3 regions of the Microbulbifer weihaiensis genome follow, and region 3 is predicted to be linked to each of the others. Evidence: predicted binding sites of a transcription regulator. Region 3 holds the regulator's gene; each other region holds the start of a gene.
What was found. Region 3 encodes sigma-54, which starts transcription at its own class of promoters, with help from an activator protein. Its sites were predicted from a motif close to TGGCACANNNNTTGCNNT; they were not measured.

Region 1 (7,222 bases), on a different contig from region 3:
CCCATGGGGACTCTGCGTCAGGACTGATGCGTAGTCTGGAACTGCGATAACCAGCGGGCCCGGCACCTGTTGCCGGGCCCGCTTTTTACTTTAGTGCCGATTTGTAATCCATAGCGTTTGATAGGGATCAAGCGTTACGGATCCCAGCATATCCTCAAAAATTTCCTCACTGATCAGATCCTTCCAGCGGTCAGTGCCGATCAGGTTGATGGCATTGAGGGAGATGGTCTGCGGCTGATCGGAGATATTGTTCAGGCAGAAAATGCTCTGCCGGCGATCCAGGCTCTGGCGCCAGAATGCAAATACCTGTTCACCGAGGTGCAGGGTGAACTGGGTGGCATTGGGGTGGAATGCGGGCTGCTCCCGGCGCAGCTGGATCAGCCGGCGCAGCTGGTAAAACACCTTGTGGTGGTGGCTTTCCGGGTCGGCGAGTTTTTGATTCAGCTCCTGCTCCTGCCACTGGCGGCGGTTGATCGCGCGGTTGTGACCATGCTCTTTCATGCGCTCATAGTCGTTGGTGGTGCCGACCAGGCTGTGCAGGTAAAACGCCGGGATGCCTTCCAGTGCCAGCATGATGGCATGCGCACAGATAAAACGCCGCAATTGCCAGTCGTCTTCGCCTGCGGTGGTTCCCTTCAGGGCATCGAACAGGGAAATGTTGATTTCGTAGGGCTTGTTGCTGCCATCATCCAGCGCACGCCAGGAAATCTGGCCACCGAAATTTTCCATGGTCTGGATCAGCGCTTCCTGCTCGTCGTCTTCCAGCAGCCCCTCCACCGGGCGCAGGCCGATACCATCGTGGGATGCAATGAAGTTGAAATAGGTGGTGCCGTTCTGTGCCGGCGGCATGCTCATCAGCCAGTTTTTCAGGTGTCTGCAGTTTCCGGAAATCAGCGTATTGACCAGCAGCGGAGGCAGGGAAAAATTGTAGATACAGTGCGCTTCGTTGGCATTGCCGAAATACGACAGGTTTTCCCGGTTGGGAATGTTGGTCTCGGTGATGATCACCGCGTTCGGGTCCGCATGCTCTATCAGGGTGCGCAGCAAGCGCACAATTTCGTGGGTTTCCCTTAGGTTGATGCAGTTACTGCCGGCGCGCTTCCAGATAAACGCGACGGCGTCCAGGCGGAAAATGCGAACCCCCATATCCAGGTACAGGCGGATGATATCGACGATTTTCGCCAGCACTTTCGGGTTGCGGAAGTTCAGGTCGACCTGATCGTGCCCGAAGGTACACCAGACATGGCGGGTTCCCCCTGGCGTAGAAGTGGCGCGCAGCAGGGGGCTGGTGCGTGGGCGCACCACCAGGCTCAGGTCCTCTTCCGGATCAACTTCGAGGAAAAAGTCACTGCCTGGATCCTTGCCTTGCTGGTAGTTCACAAACCATTCGTGCTGGGCAGAGCAGTGGTTGATCACCAGGTCGGCCATCAGGTGGAAATCCGTACTGATCCGCAGGATGTCATTCCAGTCACCCAGTACCGGATCGACCTGCTTGTATGCCGACACGGCGAAGCCGTCGTCACTGGTATAGGGGAAAAACGGCAGGATGTGCACGCTGTTGATCAGCATGGGGAAATGGGTTTTTAGGAAATGGTGCAGTGTTTTCAGCGGCGGCTGATCCTGGCTCAGGATGGTGTTGCCGTAGGTGATCACGGCTACATCGGTCTGATCCCAGAGATTTTTGTGTGCGAGAGGGCTCTGGCAGTCTTCGTCGAGGCGCAGGGTGTGCACCAGTTCATGTGCGATCGCCTGGGGGTCGAGATCCGGATAGATGACGTTCAGGTGGTCGACCACTTTCTGGTGCAGTACTTCTCTGATGGGTAACTCGGCCGAAGGGTTTGTCACAATGGCTCCCCAAATACTTGGATGTTGTCGTATGCGGGTTATCGGTTGAACTCGTCGTAATCCGCTTCCACGGCGTGTTTCAGTTGTTGCAGAAAGCCGGGCTCAGCGCTGGTGATCCGGTTCCAGCTGGGAATAAACGGCGTTTCCATGGGGTTTTCGAGAAACGCCTGCCCGGCTTTTACCAGGTTACTGGCGAACAGCTCTACGGTTTGCTCCTCTTTGTGTATATCAAAATTCAGGCCATTTATGATCGCGTCGTTGCGGTAAGTCTCGACGAAATCCAGCGCCACGCGGAAATAGGTGGCCTTGATACTGCGGAAGGTTTCGGACGAAAACACGGTGCCCTGGGTGGCAAGTTTGCGAAACAGCGACTTGGCAATATCGATGGACATCTTCGATAGGCCACCGTGTTCGTCATCGAAAGACACATCCTGGTGCTTGTGATCGTAAGCGTGCGCGATATCCACCTGGCACAGGCGGTTGGTGGAATAATTGCGGTGCATTTCCGACAGTACACCAATCTCCAGGCCCCAGTCGCTGGGGATGCGCAGGTCGTTGATCACATCGCGGCGGAAGGAGAATTCACCGGCCAGGGAGTAGCGGAAACTGTCCATGTACTCGAGATATTCTGTGTGCCCGTAAATTTTCTTCAGCGTGCGTATGAGCGGGGTTACCAGCAGGCGGCACACGCGGCCGTTGATCTTGCCTCCCGCAACGCGCGAGTAATAGCCCTTGCAGAATTCATAGCTGAAACTGGGATTGGCCACGGGGTAGAACAGGCGCGCCAGTAACATGCGGTCGTAGGTGACGATATCGCAATCGTGCAGCGCGATGGCTTCACCTCGCCCGGATGCGAGAATGTAGCCGAGGCAATACCAGACGTTGCGCCCTTTGCCAGCTTCTTTCGGGGCGAGTCCGTCCCTTTGCAGTTGTTCATCCAGCGCCCGCAAGCGCGGCCCGTCATTCCACAGCACCCGCACGTGCTGCGGAAGCACGCTGAACTGGCGCAGTGCATCCCGGTACTGCGATTCATCGGCGCGGTCGAGGCCGATGACGATCTCCGAGAGATAGGGCACTTCGGCCAGAATACTCAGAATACGCGGCAGGGCTTCCCCTTCCAGCTCGGAATAGAGCGATGGCAGCAGCAGGGTCATGGGGCGCTGGCGCGAAAAGCGCATCAGCTCGGACTCCATATCCTCGAGCGAGCGATTGCAAAGGTTGTGCAGGGTGGTGATGGCGCCGTTCTGGAAAAAATCTGTCACGGGTTACTCCCTCCGGTGTGAATTTGTTGGGTCTCTGGCGATAAAACGCCCTGAATGGCCTGGCCCCAGCCAAATGGACCGAGTGCCCGGGTGACAATAAGTTGGGGGTGGGCAAGTGGCGGTGGCGGGTGGGCCGGAGAGCGGACGAGGATGGCAATATCCGCTACTTTCAGCATGTCCAGGTCGTTGGGGCCGTCACCGCTGGCGATCAGCCGGTACGTCTGGTCGCTGAAGTGCTGGTAGGTTTTTTTCAGCAGGCGGGTGGCGACCCCTTTGTCTGTTTGTCCCAACAGGTGCAGGAAGCGGCCGCCCTGCAGGGTGGTAAATCCGGCGGCATTAGCGCGAGCGACAAACGCCGCTTTCTGCTGTTCGTTCCCCTGCCACAATAAAGGCTCGGAATAATCCCGCGCCTGCGCCTGCTCGGCTTCGGCGCCGGACAGCCCGGTAGCGGCGACGATCTCCTCGGTAGAGGCGGCATGGAAATTCAGGTAGGTGCGTGGGTGTTGTTGCTGATCCCGCTCGAGAAAATCGAGCAGGCTGGCGCGCGGCGTGCCGGGCTCCAGTATCCAGTACCCGCTTTCTTCGCGGGCGTGCTGGGGTTTCTGCGGGAAATAGCCGACGGGAATAAAAATGGCGGATCCGTTCTCAACGATAAACGGGTGGTGATTGTTCAGGGATCGCCGGAGTTCCTGCATTTCATCGCGGGTTTTACTGCTGTTCAGAATGAGGGGGATGCCCTTTTCTTCCAGAAGTTTCAGTGCGGGTTCCGCCGCCGTATGGGAATAAGTGAAGTGATCGAGAAGGGTGCCATCCAGGTCGGTGACGATCAGCCATGGCTCCCGTTGTGGTACTTGCTGGTTGGTTTTGTGCGGCATCGTTTCCAGTGTCTGGTTTTATTTTGAGGCGACGATGAATCGCGCCTGGTTTGTTTGGTAATCCAAAAATAGTGCCAGTCCACGGAATGTGAGCCACGGCGGTGCTTTCCGGGCGGTATTTGGCGGACTTTTGCCTATTTGGCCAGGCGAAAACTGCTTTGCCCTCAGAGAGTGCACAAAGTTGGTGATTGCGGGTGTTTGCTGGAAATGGCGTGCGCAACTGTGGTGCAGGCGGGATTGGTGCGGGCGCCGGTGCCTGGGAGTTGGAGGGGAATGCTGGGAGGTCGAAGGAGTCCGGGCTGGACAGACAAAACCGCCGGAGGCCGGCGGTTTTGTGCGGGGGTGGGGATCAGTAAGCGCGGACCCAGGAGCCGTCCTGCTGTCGACAGGCGGTACCCTGGGTGCTGCGGCTGTCGCCAGTTCCGAACATCTCTGCGGTAAAGTCACGGCAGTAGCGGTCGCCGCGCATCTCCACGGCGCCGGGGGTGACCGCGTAATTTTGGCCGCCCTGGTCGTTCTGCCAGGTAATGCGCTCACCTTCGGGGGCAAACTCCAGCGCCTGGGCAACGCAGGCCTGGTTGCGCTGATCCATACGGTTGCCCACTTCTCCGCCGATCAGCACGCCGGCAATGGCTCCGCCGATCGTGGCCGCGGTATTGCCCCGGCCGTCACCAATCTGGTGCCCGATCACGCCGCCAATCAATCCGCCCAGCACACTGCCGACCTGGCGGCTGTTGCAGCGGGCTGAGGAGGTCTGCACGGCAGGGCGCCACTCCGGGCGGTACTCCGGCTCCGGGGCCTGCTGGTTGAACCAGGGCGGCAGAACCACTACGCGAACACCGCGGTCGTGGTGGTGATGGTGATTGTCCGCGTAGCGGCGGTTTTTGCATTTGCGCTCTTCTTTGTAGTCACCGTTGCGCTTCCAGGTACGCTCTACTTTGCAGTGACCATCCCAGTACTCTTCCTTGCGCTCGTGACGGGAATGCTTGTCGTGCTTTTTCCAGCCGCGCCCTTCGGGGGGATCAGCGTACAGGGCCGTTGATAGGCTGCCACACAGCAGCGCGGCGAGAATGGTCGAAAAGTATTTCATGTCGAATCACCAGGTCGCATTCGGTTTCTGTCAATGGCGGGAAATATAACAAGAGTCATCTGAACCGGGAGTGAATGCGTCAACATTATTGGCATCTTGCCAGGAATATTTGTGTGTGAAATTTGACCAGGATGCGGCGCAGGAATGGCCTGCGGTGTGCCGGGATCACATCGGGGAGGGGAGCGCTTTGCGGCAGCGGGCTACCGCAAAGCGATCTGGGAGGGGTGCCCGGTTAGGGCGCCGCGCAGTTCATGCAGCGCACATAGAGTGCGCGGGGATCGCGGAAAGTCTTGAGCTCGCGCAGCGGGTTCAGGGCCGGCTGCACGCTGTTGAACCAGGCGCCCAGCGGCAGGTTTTGCTCCACACTGGCGGCGATGCGGGCGTCCACATTCTCTGCCAGGGCGCGCATGAATTTTTCGCCCGGCGTCAGCTGGCGTTCGATTTCCACAACCTCGTAGGACTCGAGCTTGGCAATCTGGGCGGCGTCGGCAATGGCATCGTTCAGGTTGCCAAGTTCGTCCACCAAGCCCAGTTCAAGCGCTGCTCTTCCGGTCCACACCTGCCCCTGGGCAATTTTGTGGACTTCTTCCGGGGTGCTGTTGCGGGCTTCGGCTACCAGTCGCAGGAAGCGCGCATAGGTATTTTCGACACCCTGCTGAATGAGGTCGGCGGCGGCCTCCGGCAGCGGGCGGTCGAGGCGCATGGCGCCGGCAAGTTCGGTGGTGCCGATACCATCGTTGTAGATACCCAGGTGCTCAAGTGAATCCTCAAACGTCGGGAAGGCACCGAAAACCCCAATGGAACCGGTAATGGTGGAAGGCGATGCCCAGATACGATCGCCGGCGGTGGCGATCCAGTAGCCACCGGATGCGGCAACACTACCCATGGAAATGATTACCGGAATACCGGCTTCACGGGTAGCCAGCAGTTCCTGGCGGATGGTCTCGGACGCAAACGCGGATCCGCCCGGGCTGTCGACGCGCAGCACCAGCGCTTTGACTTTTTTGTCGCGCGCGTCGGCAATCAGGTCACTCAGGGTTTTGCTGCCAATCTGTCCTGCGGGCGCCTCGCCATCAATGATCGCGCCAGCGGCGGAGATCAGTCCGATCTTGTCGGCATGGACGCGGGGATTGGACAGGTCGGCGAGTTTCTGATGGCGCAGGTAGTCGCTGGCATCAATAAACTTGTACATGCTCTTGTCAGCGTCGCTGACCCCGATGGCCTCCTGCAGTTCGGCGACGGCAGCGCGATGGCTGGCGAGCACATCGACGAAGCGGTGAGTCAGTGCGGTCTCGGCCCAGTTGCCTCCCTCGGCGCGCAGGTTCTGCGGCAGGTCGGCAATAAAGGCGTCGATGCTGTTGGGCGGCAGGTTGCGCAGGCCCGTAACCTGCTCGGTATATTCAGTCCACAGGCCGTGCAGCCAGCGCTGGTTATTTTCGCGGGAGGCGGGGGACATATCGTCGCGGGTGTATGGCTCGATAAAGTCCTTGTAATCCCCAACGCGAAACACATGGAAATTGATCTTCAGCTTTTCCAGTGCGCTCTTGTAGTAGTTGCGGTAGCTGCCAAAGCCAGTGAGCAGCAGCGAGCCCATCGGGTTGAGGTAGATTTTGTCCGCGTGGCTGGCGAGGAAATACTGTCCCTGGGTGAAATTGTCACCAATGGCGTAAACCGGCTTGTCGCTGGCCTTGAAGCGCTGGACGGCTTCGCCAACTTCTTCAAGCTTGCTCAGGTTGGCGCCCACCAGCGTGTCCAGCTCGAGCACCAGTGAGGAAATCCGGTTGTCTTTTGCCGCTGCGTCAATCGCGTCTACCAGGTCTTTTACCCGGGTTTCCTGCGGCGCGGACTGGCCGCCGAGAAACATGGGGATACCGGTAGGCTGGCTCAGTTCATCGACGAGATAGCCGCCGGGTGAGACTTTCAGTGCCGCGCCCTGGGGAACGGTAATCCGCTCCTCACCGCCAAAAATGGCTGCGCAGACAATGACCAGTAAAAAAAGGAACAGCAAGTTGGTTACCACCCGGCGCAACCAGGTGATGGCGGCGCCGATGCTGCCGAAGATGCGGCGCAACGGCCCGCGCTTGTGGGTCGACTCTGTCAAACCTGAAACTCCTTGTTTTCGATCCGTTTTAGGGAGACCGCTTCAGTTA
Region 2 (7,222 bases), on a different contig from region 3:
CCCGTTCGAATGCGCCTGCGGGCGTGGTGAATTCGCCGGCCCCGGCCATTTGCAAGGCCAGCTTCCCGGTCAGCTCGCGCGCTGCGCGGTTTACGTCATTCAGGCTTGCGGATGGCGTAAGTTCCAATACCCAGAATGGCCAGGCGGAGAGCACCGGATTTTTAGAAAACGCCGGAATCATGGGTATCCTCGGCCGCGAGAACCACATCTGGAAGCAGTGCCCACAGCGACTGCGTAATGCCCCTGAGCTGCTCTGCTTTTCCCTGCTCAAGCAGGCTGTGCCCCTGGTCAACAAGCCGTTTGGCCCGCTTCATATCCCGCGCTTCGTGCACACGCGATGCGGCGTGATGGAATTGCTCAGACCAGAAATCCGGGCTCTTGCGGTAGGCGGCCTGGTTGATCCGCTCCAGTTGTTCAATGATTCTCTCCAGCTCGGTCACGCGCCCCGCTTCCAGTGCAGTGGCCATTTTCTTCTCGAGGTTGGCGAGTAACTGCTTGTCCGTTTCGCTGCCCCACTGTACGACGCAGTATTGCGCATTCAGGTACTCGGTTTCGCACTGGTCGCGCAGCTCGTTGATTTGTCCGCGCTGGGTGAGCTCCTCTACCTCGGCTTCGACTTCCAGCAGGTTGCGGTATAGCCGTTGCCGGCTATCTTCGTCTTCCATTGCGCCGGCCAGCTGGGTGCCGATTTCGCCCAGCTGTTGCTGCTGGCGTTCCAGGAGCCGCACCATGCTTTCACTGCGCTCGCGGAATGCATCCTGCTGTAATACGGCGACCCGCTGCTGCAGTGACTGCCACATGGCGCGCATGGCATGTGGATCGGCACTCGGGATGATGAGCTCGGCAACGCCGGATATGAGCAGGTTCTGGTCCGGCACTGAAGCCTGGGACTGCATGTTGCCGCCGCGATCCACCTCCAGGGAGATTTCTACCTTAGTGCCCGCGTACAGCGGCTTTTTCAGGTCTTTGGCCCGGATAACCAGATTGCCCACCCGCCGGCAGTAGCGGGCTTTGGCGCGCTCGCCCTGAACGATGGGGATATTGAGTTCCGCCTGCGTGCCGGGCATCAATGTATCGATCGTGGATTGGGTAAACGTACGTCGCGCCGGCAGTGGCGTGCCGCGCTCGAGAAAGGTTTTGACATAGCCATTGGCGAGCGCCACGCCGATGGAGCGCGACAGCGGCGGGTCGGAAAGGGTTAGCCCATGCATGATGGAAATTTTTTCCGGATGCGCGGGTACCCGCTGGCCCTGGGTGTCGAAGCAGCGCAGTTCAAACTGCGTGGCCCTGGTGGGCTGAATGCTGACGGAGGTCAGGAACGTATTTTCCTGGTTCAGGGCAATTTTTTCACCCTCCCAGCCGTCGCGAACAAACTGGATATGGGAAGGTGTGCTGCCACCGGCGCTGACCAGCCGCCCCATCACCGTGGGATCCAGTTCTGAGCAGACATTCGGGTACTGCAGCCAGAATTTGCAGCCGCTGGCGGTCTGCGGGTCGGCGCGTTCCTGTTCGCTGCCGAGGCCAATCGACACTGCGTACAGCGCTGCGCCTTCGGCCACCAGCGTCATGGGATTGCGGTCGGCGGCCGCCAGTGGTGCCAGCTCTGCGGTAATGCGGTCGCGGATTACCGGCATATTGGCCGGCCCACCCACAAGTACTGTGCGATCCAGACCGCCGTGTTCCATGCCGTGTTCTGCCAGCAGGCGCCGGCAGATTTCCAGTGCGCGGTTGAGGATCGGCTCGCACAGCAGTTCCAATTCCGCACGGGTCAGCGGCAGTTCGTCGACGATCTCCCGGCCGTCCAGCTCCAGGTCAATTTCCACCGTGGTCGAAGACTGGGTCGAGAGACGGATTTTGGCCTGTTCGACCTCGCTGTATAACTTTGCGGTCAGCGCTTTGTGCGCGGGGCTGTTCAGCGGGATGTGGATTTGATGCGCAACCTCGAGTTGGCGCACGGCCCACTCCGCGAGCAGGCGATCAATGTCGCGGCCGCCGAGAAAGTTGTCACCGTCGTGGCCGATCACTCGCAATAGGCCATCCCTCGCTTCCACCAGCGACGCATCGAAGGTGCCGCCGCCGAGGTCAAACACCAGCCAGGATTGGCCGACGGCGTCTTCAGTCCAACCGGCGGCAAACGCGGAGGCTACCGGCTCGGGCAGCAGCTCGACATTTTGCAGGCCGGCGAGATGTGCGGCCTCTGAGGTTGCCTTGCTCTGGGGGAGTTCAAATAGCGCGGGTACGGTAATGACGGCCTGGCTCGGGCGCACGCCCGCAGCGGCCTCGGTATCATCAAGCAGTGCCTTCAGTACTTCGGCGGAAAGCTGTTCTGGAGACCACTGCTTGCCGTGGCTGTCCGGGGCGGTGCGATTTCCGGTACCCATGAGGCGTTTGAATTCCCGGTGGGTATTTGCCGCGTCGCTGTCCAGGAACTTGCGGGCGCGGTCGCCGACCATGACAGTGTCGCCGGTGATGCGCACGATAGAGGGTGTGTTTTCCTGCCCGCGTTTGTTGGGTACCACCGCAACCTGTTCACCATCGAAAATCGCCGCCGCCGAGTTGGTGGTGCCCAGATCTATCCCCAGATACAGCTTGGTCATCCTGTTCCCTTTGGAATTATTTTTCTCGATTTTGGATTCTATAGGAATGGCAGTCCGCGATTCCAGAGCGAATCTTTGTGTTGCGGTATTCCAATTTAAGGCGGGAAGGCGGGTGGAGGCCGGCAGGAGCAAGTCAAGCCTGCCGAAGTGATGCAGGGCTCGTCGGCGCGCGTTGTGCTGATTTCATATTACGCAGGCGTGTCAGGTTGGACTCGCGGGTGTGTGGAGCGCCGGGTGGGATGAGCCGCGAGGATGAAGGCTAGAGCCCGGGGCCGTGTGCGGACCCCGGGACAGCAAAAAATCAGTGCTTCGGTTTCTCCGGCCGGTACACACCGACGTTGCGGTAACCTTCATCCAACAGATGTGACGCGTGCAGCTGGCTCATCACCCCGCGGTCGCAGTACAGCAGGTAGTGCTTGTCCTTATCCAGCTTGTGGAATGCAGTGCTCAGGCGGTAGAAGGGAATGGTTTCCACTTCGGTACCGTCGAGTTCCAGCGGGTTTACCTCTTCTTCTGTGGGGTGGCGGATGTCGATCACGGTGGCGCTGCCCGGTGCAGTGACAATCTCTACCGGCGGTGCATCTTCGCGCAGATCCTGCATGACTTCGTCGATATTCTGCATCACGCGGTTGCTGACAGCGCGATCGAGCACGCTGAAATCGAAGCGGGTTTCCTCGTGCAGCACTTTTTCCATCTTCGCGCGGGTGGTGGGTTTTACTGAAATCACACCGCAGTACTCCGGCATGTTTGCGGCAAATTCTTCAGTACCGATTTCCCGGGCGGTGCGAATGATGTCGGTTTTGTCGGAGGCGATCAGCGGGCGCAATACCAGGGTATCGGTGACACTGTCGATGACGGCAAGGTTCTTCAGTGTCTGGCTGGATACCTGGGCAATGGCTTCACCGGTAACCACGGCGTCCACTTCAAGCTCCTTGGCGATCACGGAGGCGGCGCGCAGCATCATGCGCTTGAGGGTAACCCCCATGTAGGAGTCGTCGACATTCTCGAGGATTTCCGCCACCACTTCGTCAAACGGTACCGTGACGAAACGCACCCGGTGCGACGCGGCGTATTTTTCCCACAGGTAGAAGGCCACCTCTTTTACGCCGAGCTCGTGCTGGCGGCCACCGAGGTTGAAAAACAGGTAGTGGGTACGGATGCCGCGCTTGATTGTCAGGTAGCTGGCGACGGTGGAGTCGAAGCCACCGGAGACCAGTGACAGGACCGGATCCTGGGTGCCGAGCGGGAAGCCGCCGAGACCCTGGTGCAGCTGCTCGATGATGTTCAGCTTGTCGTGGCGGATTTCCAGCTTCACCGTGATATCGGGGTTTTTCAGCTTTACGCCCGCGGCTTCGGTATTCTGGTTCAGGCCGCCGCCGACGTATTGCTCCACGTCCAGCGACTGGAAGTCGTGTTTACCGGTGCGCTTGGCGCGCACACAGAAGGTTTTGCCGGCGAGCTTGTCGCCCCAGGCGGCCAGGGTCTTCTGGTAGATATCGTCGAGGTCACCCAGCGGGAACTGCTGCACCCGGGCGAAGTTGGCAATACCGGGAGTGTGCGACAGCACTTCTTCGATGCGATCCGATAGGTGGGATACGGCGTCTGGTGCGATCACGTCAATCTTTTCCCAGTCCTTGCGCACCTGAATGCGGTCATCCAGCTGGCGCAGCAGCTTGCGCAGGTTGTCTGCGAGCTGGCGCGACATGCGCTTGCGCACCGGGTTGCTCTTGATAGTGATCTCTGGGAAAAACTTGACGACAAAGTGCATAGGGAGTGTGCCGAATACCGCGAGTGAAGTTGCCGGGGCTGCGGGGCGCCATGGCCCAGTTATAGGCTGGGAGCCGCAGACCCTGTAAAAGGTGGCGAATTATAAACTCGCCGGGGGGATTTTGCTTGTCGCACCAATATGGTGCTTTGCGGCGGGCATGGGTTTCATTTTGGTGCATGTTTGCTTGTGGTCGCGTCAATTTTGAGATTAAGCTGCCCCTTCGGCTATTGATTTATCGGCTCTGCGTCGGCGAGCGGCTGTTTTGGCGGCCTTGCCCCAATTTGGCACACTCCTTGCTTATTCAGTTGCCACAAGTACAGCGAATTGGCGCGACACATAACTTTTAATTCTTGGAGGACTGCAATGTCAGCGAAAACGCTCGGGCTCATTAAAGAGAGCGAAGCAAAATGGGTAGACCTGCGCTTCACCGATACCAAAGGTAAGGAACAACACGTTTCCATTCCGTCTAAGGAAGTTGGCAGCGAGTTCTTCGAAGAAGGCAAGATGTTCGATGGTTCTTCCATCGCTGGCTGGAAGGGCATCAACGAATCCGACATGATCCTGATGCCGGACGACGAGACCGCATTCCTGGATCCGTTCACCGACGAAGCGACCGTCATCATTCGCTGTAACATCGTTGACCCGATCACCGGTCAGGGTTACGAGCGCGACCCGCGCTCCATCGCACTGCGCGCCGAAGAGTACCTGAAGTCCACCGGTCTGGGTGACACTGTACTGATGGGTCCGGAGCCCGAGTTCTTCGTATTCGACGACATCACCTGGGGTGCCGAAATGGGTGGCGCCTTCTACAAGATCAACTCCCAGGAAGCGGCCTGGTCTTCTGGCGCCAGCTACGCCGAAGGCAACATGGGTCACCGCCCGGGCGTGAAAGGCGGCTACTTCCCGGTTCCGCCGGTCGACTCCCTGCACGACATTCGTGCGGCCATGTGTTCCGCGATGGAATCCATGGGTCTGGAGATTGAAGTGCACCACCACGAAGTGGGTACTGCTGGCCAGTGTGAAATCGGCGTTGGCGCCAACACCCTGACCAAGAAAGCGGACGAAGTTCAGATCCTGAAGTACGCGGTGCACAACGTAGCGCACGCTTACGGCAAGACTGCGACCTTCATGCCGAAGCCGCTGGTAGGCGACAACGGTTCTGGTATGCACGTGCACCAGTCCTTCAGCAAGGACGGTGTTAACCAGTTCGCTGGTGACGCTTACGCTGGCCTGTCTGAAACTGCCCTGTACTACATCGGCGGTATCATCAAGCACGCGCGTGCCCTGAACGCCATCTGTAACCCGGGCACCAACTCCTACAAGCGTCTGGTACCTGGCTTCGAAGCCCCGGTAATCCTGGCCTACTCCGCGCGCAACCGCTCTGCGTCTATCCGCATTCCGTTCGTGCCGAGCCCGAAAGGCAAGCGTATCGAGACCCGCTTCCCGGATCCGATCGCCAACCCTTACCTGGCCTTCGCTGCCCTGCTGATGGCAGGCCTCGACGGCGTGAAGAACAAAATTCACCCTGGCGACCCGGCGGACAAAGATCTGTACGATCTGGAGCCGGAAGAGCTGGCCGAGTACCCGACCGTTGCTTCCAGCCTGGAACAGGCTCTGGACGCACTGGATCAGGATCGTGCCTTCCTGACCGAAGGTGGTGTATTCACTGATGACGCCATCGACGCCTTCATCGCCCTGAAGCGTGAAGAAGTACAGCGTGTGAACATGACCACTCACCCGGTCGAGTTCGAAATGTACTACTCCTGCTGATCACTTTTCAGCAGTTATGGCCCTCGCCTTGCGCAGGGGCCCGCAAAAACCCGCGCCATCAGGTGCGGGTTTTTTTTATGTGGGTACACTAGCCTTTAACTGAATAGTCAGGGAAAAGAAGCACCATGAAGAACAATGTGAAGCGCCTTCTGGGCTCTGTTCTGGCGGTGGTTGTGGCCGTGCCTGTGATGGCTGCGGCGGACACGGCGAAGGGGCAGGATGTCAAACCGGTGACCTCAGCGGGAAGCACGGTGTACAAGGTGGTAGGCCCCGACGGAAAAGTCACCTTCAGCGATACGCCGCCGCCGGGTCAAAAGGCGGAGAAGGTCAGGATTGGGCCTACCAACGTGCAGCCGATTACGCTGCCGCGCCCTTTGCCCACAAGGAAACTGTCGCCCAAGTCCGACGAAGATGCCGGATATGATGACCTGGGGCCGGTTAATTTCGCCATTGTCAGCCCCGCCAATGATGCCACCATCCCGCCAGGGCAGCGGTATATCCTGTTGCAGGTGGCGATGGATCCTGTGCCCAGGGGCGGTTACGAGTTCTTTGCGGTGATCGACGGCCAGCGCTGGTCCGGCACCTCCAGCGGCACCAGTCTCGACATCTCCGCGCTGGAGCGGGGTACCCACACCATCCAGGCAGTATTGCTCGGGGTCAATGGTGAGCCGCTGGCGGAATCCCAGCCGATCCAGGTGCATGTGAAAAGACCGGGCGGGCAAGTGCCGGACTTCCCGGCCAAGCAGGCACCCAAGGCGCCCCAGATGCCTCAGGCTCCGGGCGTGGTTCCGCCAGGGCGACCCCAGCCACGCCGTTAATCCGCTTCCAGTTTGATCCCCAGTTTGGTGCGTGCCCACGCTGTCGGTTGCGCACCAAATATCCCCCGCGACTTCCCGCTCTGTACATCGACTGTCGGCAGTTGCAAATTGCAGCTGGTTAAATAATGCCCTATGCACCATAATGGTGCGCTAGTTTGACCGCTTCGCTGGGCATGCCCCGCAAGTGCCACCGCCCTTCGCTTTCTGCGCCATTTTGGTTTGCTTCTTGCACTGCCATTAGGCAACAGAACCGTACAGAGAACCGGAAT
Region 3 (7,222 bases):
GGAGCGACCACTGATGATAACCAGACGCATGAAACAAGCGCTCCTTGCTGCTTGAGTGGACCGCCGGGAGCTTTCAGGGCTCAGCCGGCTGAGTAGTCGTCATTATGCCGCGGCAGCGCTGTTAATGGCCAGTGCGTATAGATCATCACTGGACGTGGCTGCGCGCAACTTGTCCCGCACCCGGCTGTCACTGAACAGGGTAGCGATTTCTGCCAGCGTATCGAGATGTTCCTGATCCGAGTCCTCAGGCACCAGGAGGGCAAACAGCAGGTCGACTGGCTGGCGATCGATGGCGTCGAAGTCCACCGCGGGTGATGTCGTGCAGAGAACGCCGATCGGGCGTTCGCAGCCCGGCAGGCGGCAATGGGGAATGGCAACGCCTTCGCCAATGCCGGTGGAGCCCAGGCGCTCGCGGGCAACCAGCTGGTTGAATACGGTATCGGAGTCGAGCTCGGGGTATTGTTCCGCGATTGCCTGGGCAATGTTCAGTAACAGTTTTTTCTTGCTGCTCCCCGCCAGGTGGCAAAGACTCAGGCGGGGAGAAAGTAAGGCTTCCAATGTCATAGCGTGCTGGAGTTCTAGCGGTGACTGCGTAACTTCTCTTTATGTTTGAGGAGCTGTCGGTCCAGTTTGTCGGTCAATGAGTCTATCGCAGCATACATGTCTTCGGACTCCGAATCGGCAAATACATCCCGTCCGTTCACGTGTACACGCGCTTCGGCCTTCTGGATGAGTTTGTCGACGGACAGTATCACCTGCGTATTGGTAATCAGATCATGGTGGCGGGAGAGTTTTTCCAGTTTATTCAGACAGTAGTCGCGAATGGCCGGAGTAACGTCTACATGATGGCCACTGATGTTGATCGGCATGGATTTCTCCTCATCGGTTTCAACACAATGGGCCGCCCCCTTTTCAGGGCGGCAACCCTACTAGGAAGTGCGTCAGAATGGAAGGATACACTCAAAGTATGGGCGTTGGTTGTCCAGAAAGTGTTCAAAACTGGCTTGGAATCGCTTGAATAGTGACTATAGCCTTTAAACCAGTCTCTTTCTTTCACTGGAGGAGGGAATTCCCATGGATTCCCGGTATTTGGCAACCGTGCGGCGGGCGACCTGAATTCCCTGCTTGTCGAGCTCCTGGGTGATTTTGTTGTCGGACAGGGGCTTGCGGGGCACTTCTGCATCGATCAGCTTGCGGATCAGTGCCCGAATCGCGGTGGAAGAGGCGTCTTCGCCGGAGTCCGTGCTCACATGGCTGGAGAAAAAGTACTTCAGCTCGAACACGCCACGAGGGGTAAGCATGTATTTTTGCGTGGTCACCCGGGAGATGGTCGATTCGTGCATACCGATGGTTTCGGCAATATGAGCCAGCACCATGGGTTTCATGGCTTCCGGGCCCTGCTCGAAGAAGCCCTGCTGTTTTTCCACGATACAGCTGGCCACCTTGAGCAGCGTCTCGTGGCGGCTCTGCAGGCTTTTCAGGAACCAGCGGGCTTCCTGCAGGTTATCCCGCAGGTAGTTGTTTTGGCTGGAATTGTCCGCCCGCTTGATCAGCGCGGCGTAGCTGTCGTTGATCCGCAGCTTTGGTGTGGTTTCGGGATTGAGCTCCACTACCCAGCGCTGTTCCCTGCGACTGACAATTACGTCGGGAATGACATATTGGGGCTCGTCTCCACCAAATGCCTCTCCGGGATAGGGGGTAAGCGTCTGGATCAGGCGCATAACCTCACCCAGCTGCGCTTCACTCAGGCGGGTGCGACGGCTCAGCTGGCGAAAGTCGCGCTTGCCCAGCAAATCCAGGTACTGGCCGACCACGGTCAGGGCCTGAGCAAGCCAGGGAGTCTGTTCCGGTAGTTGCCGCAGTTGCAGCAGCAGGCTTTCCCGCAGGTCGCGGGCGCCGCAACCAACCGGCTCAAATTGCTGGATGGTCTTGAGAACCGCGAGCACCTCATCTTCATCCACGGAGAGTCCTTCAGCGAGATCTTCAAGGCTGCTGTCGAGGAACCCGTTGGGCGCGATGGCGTCGATCAGTGTTTCGCCGATGCGCTTGTCTTCATCAGACAGCGGAGTCAGGTTCAGCTGCCACTGCAGGTGATCTTGCAGGCTTTCGGAGGCGGCGTTGCGCTGTTCGAATGCAAAGTCTTCGGATTCGCCACCGGAATAGCTGGAATTGGTGTAAATGTCGTCCCAGCGGGTGTCGACCGGGAGATCCTCGGGAATACTGTTGCTCCAATCGTCCTCGGCCTGTTCGCTGGACGTGCTCTCGCTGTTGGTGTCAGGCTGTTCACGATTGGATGGAGTGTTCTGATCCTGGTGGGTTTCACCACTGTGATCATCAAAGTCAGTTTCCAGTAACGGATTGCTGTCCAGTGCCGACTGTATTTCCTGTTGCAGGTCCAGCGTCGACAGTTGCAGCAGGCGTATGGCCTGTTGCAGCTGAGGCGTCATGGTTAGCTGCGTGCCGAGCTTTAACTGGAGTGACTGCTTCATCGGATAGGTGTTCGCAGAAAGTTCTGGCGCGATCAATTCGCCGAAAGCCTCGCTCTGGGAGCGGTGGCGTAAAACTCAAGTTCCGCAGACTACCCCGGCAAAACGGCGAACACAAGCAATAAGTGTGCCGAAAAAAGCGGCGTATTCAGTGATTTTCACAAGTTTTGTGATGCTGGTCTGTGAAAGCTGCTTCTTGGGGGGATGGGCAGCCCTCAATAGCCCTAAATTGTGAACTCGTGTCCCAAATAGACGTCGCGCACTTGGTTGTTGGCAAGGATCTCATCCGGTGCCCCGGAGGCGATGATGTGCCCCTCGCTGACGATGTAGGAGATTTCACAGATATCGAGGGTTTCGCGAACGTTGTGATCGGTGATAAGAACGCCGATACCCCGGTCTCGCAGGTGGCGAATGATCTGCTTGATATCGTTGACGGATATCGGGTCGACGCCGGCAAAAGGCTCGTCGAGCAGGACAAACGCCGGGTTCGTCGCCAGGGCCCGCGCTATCTCCACCCGGCGCCGCTCTCCGCCGGAGAGGGCCATGCCGAGACTGTCCCGGATGTGCTGGATGTTGAACTCGTTCAGCAGGGCTTCCAGTTGCTCATGGCGCTGTGCCCGATTCAGGTCTTTGCGGGTTTCGAGGATGGCGAGGATGTTGTCCTTTACCGTCAGGCGCCGGAAAACCGACGCTTCCTGCGGCAGGTAGCCGATCCCCTTGCGCGCACGGCCGTGCATCGACAGGCCGGTGATATCTTCGTCATCGATGAGCACCTGGCCCGCATCGGCCTGCACCAGGCCGGCAATCATGTAAAAGCAGGTGGTTTTGCCTGCGCCATTCGGTCCCAGCAGGCCGACGACCTGGCCGCTGCTGACACTGACAGATACGTCCTGGACGACTTTGCGCTTCTTGTATTGCTTGGCGAGGTGTAACGCTTTGAGCGTCGGCATAGTCACTTCCGAAATTCAGTCGGCTGGGGAAAGCCTGGATTATTCTTGCGCTGCTGGTGGCGGGGCTATTGCCCATTGTCCGCGTTGTCCGCGGGCTTGCTTTCCGGCTTCCAGATCATTTCCACACGCTCTTTGTCGGAGCGGCCCTGGGCCTTCATTTGCTCGCTTTTCAGGTCGTAGTCAATGCGCTCGGCAGACAATGTATTGCCGTCGCGGTCAATATCCGCGGCTCCGGTCAGTTGCAGGGCATCATTGCCGACCAGGAACTCAATGCGCTTGGCGCGCGCCTTTACCGGGTTGGTATTGGCTTCCACCTGCTGCTGGAAGTGTGCCGGGCTTCCGGTTGCCACCACTTTTTCAATCTCACCCTGGGCGTTGCCAAAGACCTCTACCCGGTTTGCGCGAATTTGCAGGGAACCCTGGGAGATGACCACATTGCCGCTGTAGACGGTGATGTTTTTACTGCGATTGGCTTCCAGCTTGTCTGCAGAAACCTTGATGGGCTGCTCGCGGTCGTTTGGCAGTGCCAGTGCCTGAGTGCTGAGCAGCAGACCGGCGATCAGAGCTGTAAAGGCGGTTCTTATCAAATCAGCGGGGTTCATAACTGCTTTCCACATCAGACAGTATCTCTACTTTGTCCTGTTTGAGATCGGCGCGCATGCCCTTGCCGGTGGTTCGGTTGGCGCCGTCGGTAATGGTAACAACTTTGTCGGTTTCGGCGAATTCTTCACGGGGTTTGAGCACGATTTTTTCGGTGCGCAGCGCAATGCCCGGTTGTGGTAGCTCGGTTACGGTGACATCGCCGGTTAATACCACTCGCTGACCGTTGTTGAAGGCGACGCCCGAGCGGGACTCGGTGCGCCACTTGGAGTCTTTGCCCTGGTAGAAAATCATTCGCGGCTCGGTCAGGTCTGCACGATCCCGGCGTTCAAACTGGAAGAACGTGATACGCTTGGCGTCAACCTGATAGGCGAGGGTGCCCTCTGCGCTATAGTGCCGGGTCCGGGCATCCCGAATCACCAGGTCCGCGGCCTTGTTTTGCTGCTGCGGAGTCGGCGTTTTCCCAAGCAGCTGCTCAGGTGGGCTCTCTGCGAACCAGAGTCCGAGCGATATGAGGGTAACCACGATGACGAGTGGCAGCCAGGTGCGCATGTGCGATCACTTCCTTATAAAGTGCAAGGTATCTTAGTCGGTACTAGGTGTCGGGTTAGCTGGCGGTAGACTATTTTGCCAGGTAGGGCGCCAGGGCTGAGTCGAATGTACCCTGGGCCTGCATGATCCGGTCGCAGACCTCGCGCACGGCACCTTCCCCTCCCTGCTTGCTGGTAACCCACAGGGCGCGCTCCAGAACCGGTGGCGCCGCATTGGGGACGGCAATGGGGCATCCCACCCGGGTCATCAGCTGCAGGTCTGGGTAGTCGTCACCAACGTAGGCGACACTTTCCAGGTCTACATTCTCTTCAGCAAACAATTCCTGGAATGCCATGTATTTGTCTTCACGTCCCTGGATCAAGCGGGTGATACCCAGGTCGTGTGCGCGCTTTTCCACCACACTACTGCGTCTGCCGGTAATGATCGCAACGCCAACACCGGACTTCTGCAGCATCTTTATGCCGTGGCCATCCAGGGTGTGGAACGTTTTGAGCTCATTGCCATGGTTGTCGAAATAGAGCTTTCCGTCGGTCAGAACACCGTCGACATCAAGAACCAGATAGCGAACCTGTGCCAGCTTTCGTTGAATTTTTTCTTCCAGGCTCACGCTGAGACTCCTGTGTAACTCACGGGTTTCGGTGTTGTTTAGTTTATTGCGACTTTCGCTCGGTGATCGGGTGGTTCAGATGACACCCGCGCGCAAGATATCGTGCATATGGAGAAGCCCAACCGGATGGTGCTCCGGGTCTTCCACGACCAGGGCGGTAATCTTGTTGTCTTCCATGATGCGGAGGGCTTCGGCCGCGAGCGTCTCCGCGCTGACTGTTTTCGGTCGGCGACTCATGACCTGTTCCATCGTCGCCTTGTCGAGTTCGACTTTCTGGTCGATCACCCGGCGCAGGTCGCCATCGGTGAATACGCCCATGAGTTCACCCTTTGCTCCGACGACGGTGGTCATACCGAACCCTTTGCTGGTCATCTCCAGCAGTGCCTTTGACAGCAGGGTGTCCGGGGCGACTTGTGGCAGTTCGTCTCCGGCGTGCATGACATCCTCTACCTTCAGTAGCAGCTGTCTACCGAGCGCACCACCGGGGTGGGAGAACGCGAAATCCTCGGCGGTGAAGCCCCGGGCCTCAAGCAGTGCGACCGCCAGCGCGTCCCCCATTACGAGGGTTACGGTGGTGGATGAGGTTGGAGCCAGGTTAAGCGGGCAAGCCTCAGTATCGACGGCGATGTCTAGGTTGACGTCGGCGGACTGGGCCAGCGGCGAGTCAGGCTTGCCGGTCATGCTGATCATCGGGATCCCGAGCCGTTTGAGCAGGGGGAGGAGGGTGAGTACTTCCGCCGAGCTGCCCGAATTGGATATGGTGATGACGAGATCCTGCCGCGTGATCATGCCCAGGTCGCCATGGCTCGCTTCCCCGGGGTGCACGAAGAAGCTTGGCGTGCCGGTACTGGCGAGCGTGGCGGCAATTTTGCGCCCTATATGGCCGGATTTCCCCATGCCAGAGACGATCACGCGCCCCTGGCAGGCGAGAATCAGTTCGCACGCCCTGAGGAAGCTGTCGTCGATACGGGCTTCCAAAGCCGCGACTGCTGCGGTTTCCATGGCAACGGTTCTGCGACCGGCCTGCAATATCAGATCTTTACCCATTGGATAGCTCAATTCGTGGGGTTCCGGATTGCCAACAGTGTAGAAACCCTGTTGGCACTGCTCACTTATATCGGAAGAGGTGGCATGCCTCTAATTCACGTGTCCGGATGACATGCTAATCTTTCTATACTGTTGCGGGTTTAGAGGCGACGACCTGCTCGGCCAGCCGTTGATCCTCCCGCAGTACCGGTTTGCTCGGGATACAGGCACCGGCGACTCTGGCGGGCAGCGATTGAATAGCCTGCTCAGGTGGTCTCTGCCTGCGGCGCGCTCGCATTCGTGGCGCGCTTTCAGGTGAGGTCGCGGTATTGAGATTGGGATCCCGCTTGTCCGGAGCGCCGCCATGGTATAGTTTGCCGCCGCCATTGTCAGCTATCGGGTCAGAAGGATCGCACCGGCGATCAATTTTAACCGTCAGCATGATATTTCGGCGTCGCCGTGACACTTTTTTGTGTTGTGCGTATCCAATGGACGAATTGCCAATGGGAGATATTTTGTGAGCGTACTCACTTTGCCTGTCAAATCCACCGTATTCAGTTCAATCAGATGGCTGATGGCGGCATGTTTAATCGCCTTCTGGGCGCCCGTAGCGAGCGCGAATCAGAATCCCTACTCGATGATCGAGGGGGTCTCCAATGAACTCCTGGGGGTGATTCGTGCCAACGGTCAGTATCTGAACTCGAACCCCCAGCGCTACTACGGATCCGTAGACAAGGTGCTGGAGCCTGTAGTGGACTTTGATTTCATTGCGCGGGGCGTGATGGGCCGTTATGCCAAGGAAGCGACACCTGCCCAGCGGGCCAAGTTTGTCAGTGCCTTCCGTCGCGACCTGGTGGCGACATTTGCCCGCGGTGTTGCGACTTTTGGCGATCTTGATGTCAAAGTGGTTAATCCGGGATCCGCTCCCAGTGGCAACCGTGTCAACGTGCTGCAGGAAGTCCGCAGTAATGAGGGCCTGACCAAGGTTTCCTACACCCTGG

Region 1: the regulator sigma-54 is predicted to act here: its motif matches at 4,042-4,059, upstream of ACNKU7_RS05875 (HAD-IIB family hydrolase).
Region 2: the regulator sigma-54 is predicted to act here: its motif matches at 4,648-4,665, upstream of glnA (glutamate--ammonia ligase).

Annotation. Positions count from the first base shown of each region.
Region 1 is NZ_JBLWFL010000004.1:276,151-283,372, reverse strand. It holds gene ACNKU7_RS05890 (hypothetical protein) at 1-27, shown strand, start outside; gene ACNKU7_RS05885 (alpha-amylase family glycosyl hydrolase) at 91-1,845, opposite strand; gene ACNKU7_RS05880 (glycosyltransferase family protein) at 1,884-3,107, opposite strand; gene ACNKU7_RS05875 (HAD-IIB family hydrolase) at 3,104-3,982, opposite strand; gene ACNKU7_RS05870 (RT0821/Lpp0805 family surface protein) at 4,332-5,072, opposite strand; gene sppA (signal peptide peptidase SppA) at 5,305-7,173, opposite strand; gene ACNKU7_RS05860 (DUF2069 domain-containing protein) at 7,216-7,222, opposite strand, start outside.
Region 2 is NZ_JBLWFL010000001.1:81,281-88,502, forward strand. It holds gene ACNKU7_RS00350 (hypothetical protein) at 1-181, opposite strand, end outside; gene ACNKU7_RS00355 (Hsp70 family protein) at 162-2,597, opposite strand; gene thiI (tRNA uracil 4-sulfurtransferase ThiI) at 2,899-4,365, opposite strand; gene glnA (glutamate--ammonia ligase) at 4,729-6,135, shown strand; gene ACNKU7_RS00370 (DUF4124 domain-containing protein) at 6,261-6,953, shown strand.
Region 3 is NZ_JBLWFL010000005.1:291,148-298,369, reverse strand. It holds gene rapZ (RNase adapter RapZ) at 1-30, opposite strand, end outside; gene ptsN (PTS IIA-like nitrogen regulatory protein PtsN) at 103-564, opposite strand; gene hpf (ribosome hibernation-promoting factor, HPF/YfiA family) at 579-869, opposite strand; gene ACNKU7_RS07590 (RNA polymerase factor sigma-54) at 1,035-2,489, opposite strand; gene lptB (LPS export ABC transporter ATP-binding protein) at 2,711-3,436, opposite strand; gene lptA (lipopolysaccharide transport periplasmic protein LptA) at 3,502-4,038, opposite strand; gene lptC (LPS export ABC transporter periplasmic protein LptC) at 4,025-4,588, opposite strand; gene ACNKU7_RS07570 (KdsC family phosphatase) at 4,659-5,189, opposite strand; gene ACNKU7_RS07565 (KpsF/GutQ family sugar-phosphate isomerase) at 5,271-6,242, opposite strand; gene ACNKU7_RS07560 (hypothetical protein) at 6,367-6,663, opposite strand; gene ACNKU7_RS07555 (MlaC/ttg2D family ABC transporter substrate-binding protein) at 6,796-7,222, shown strand, end outside.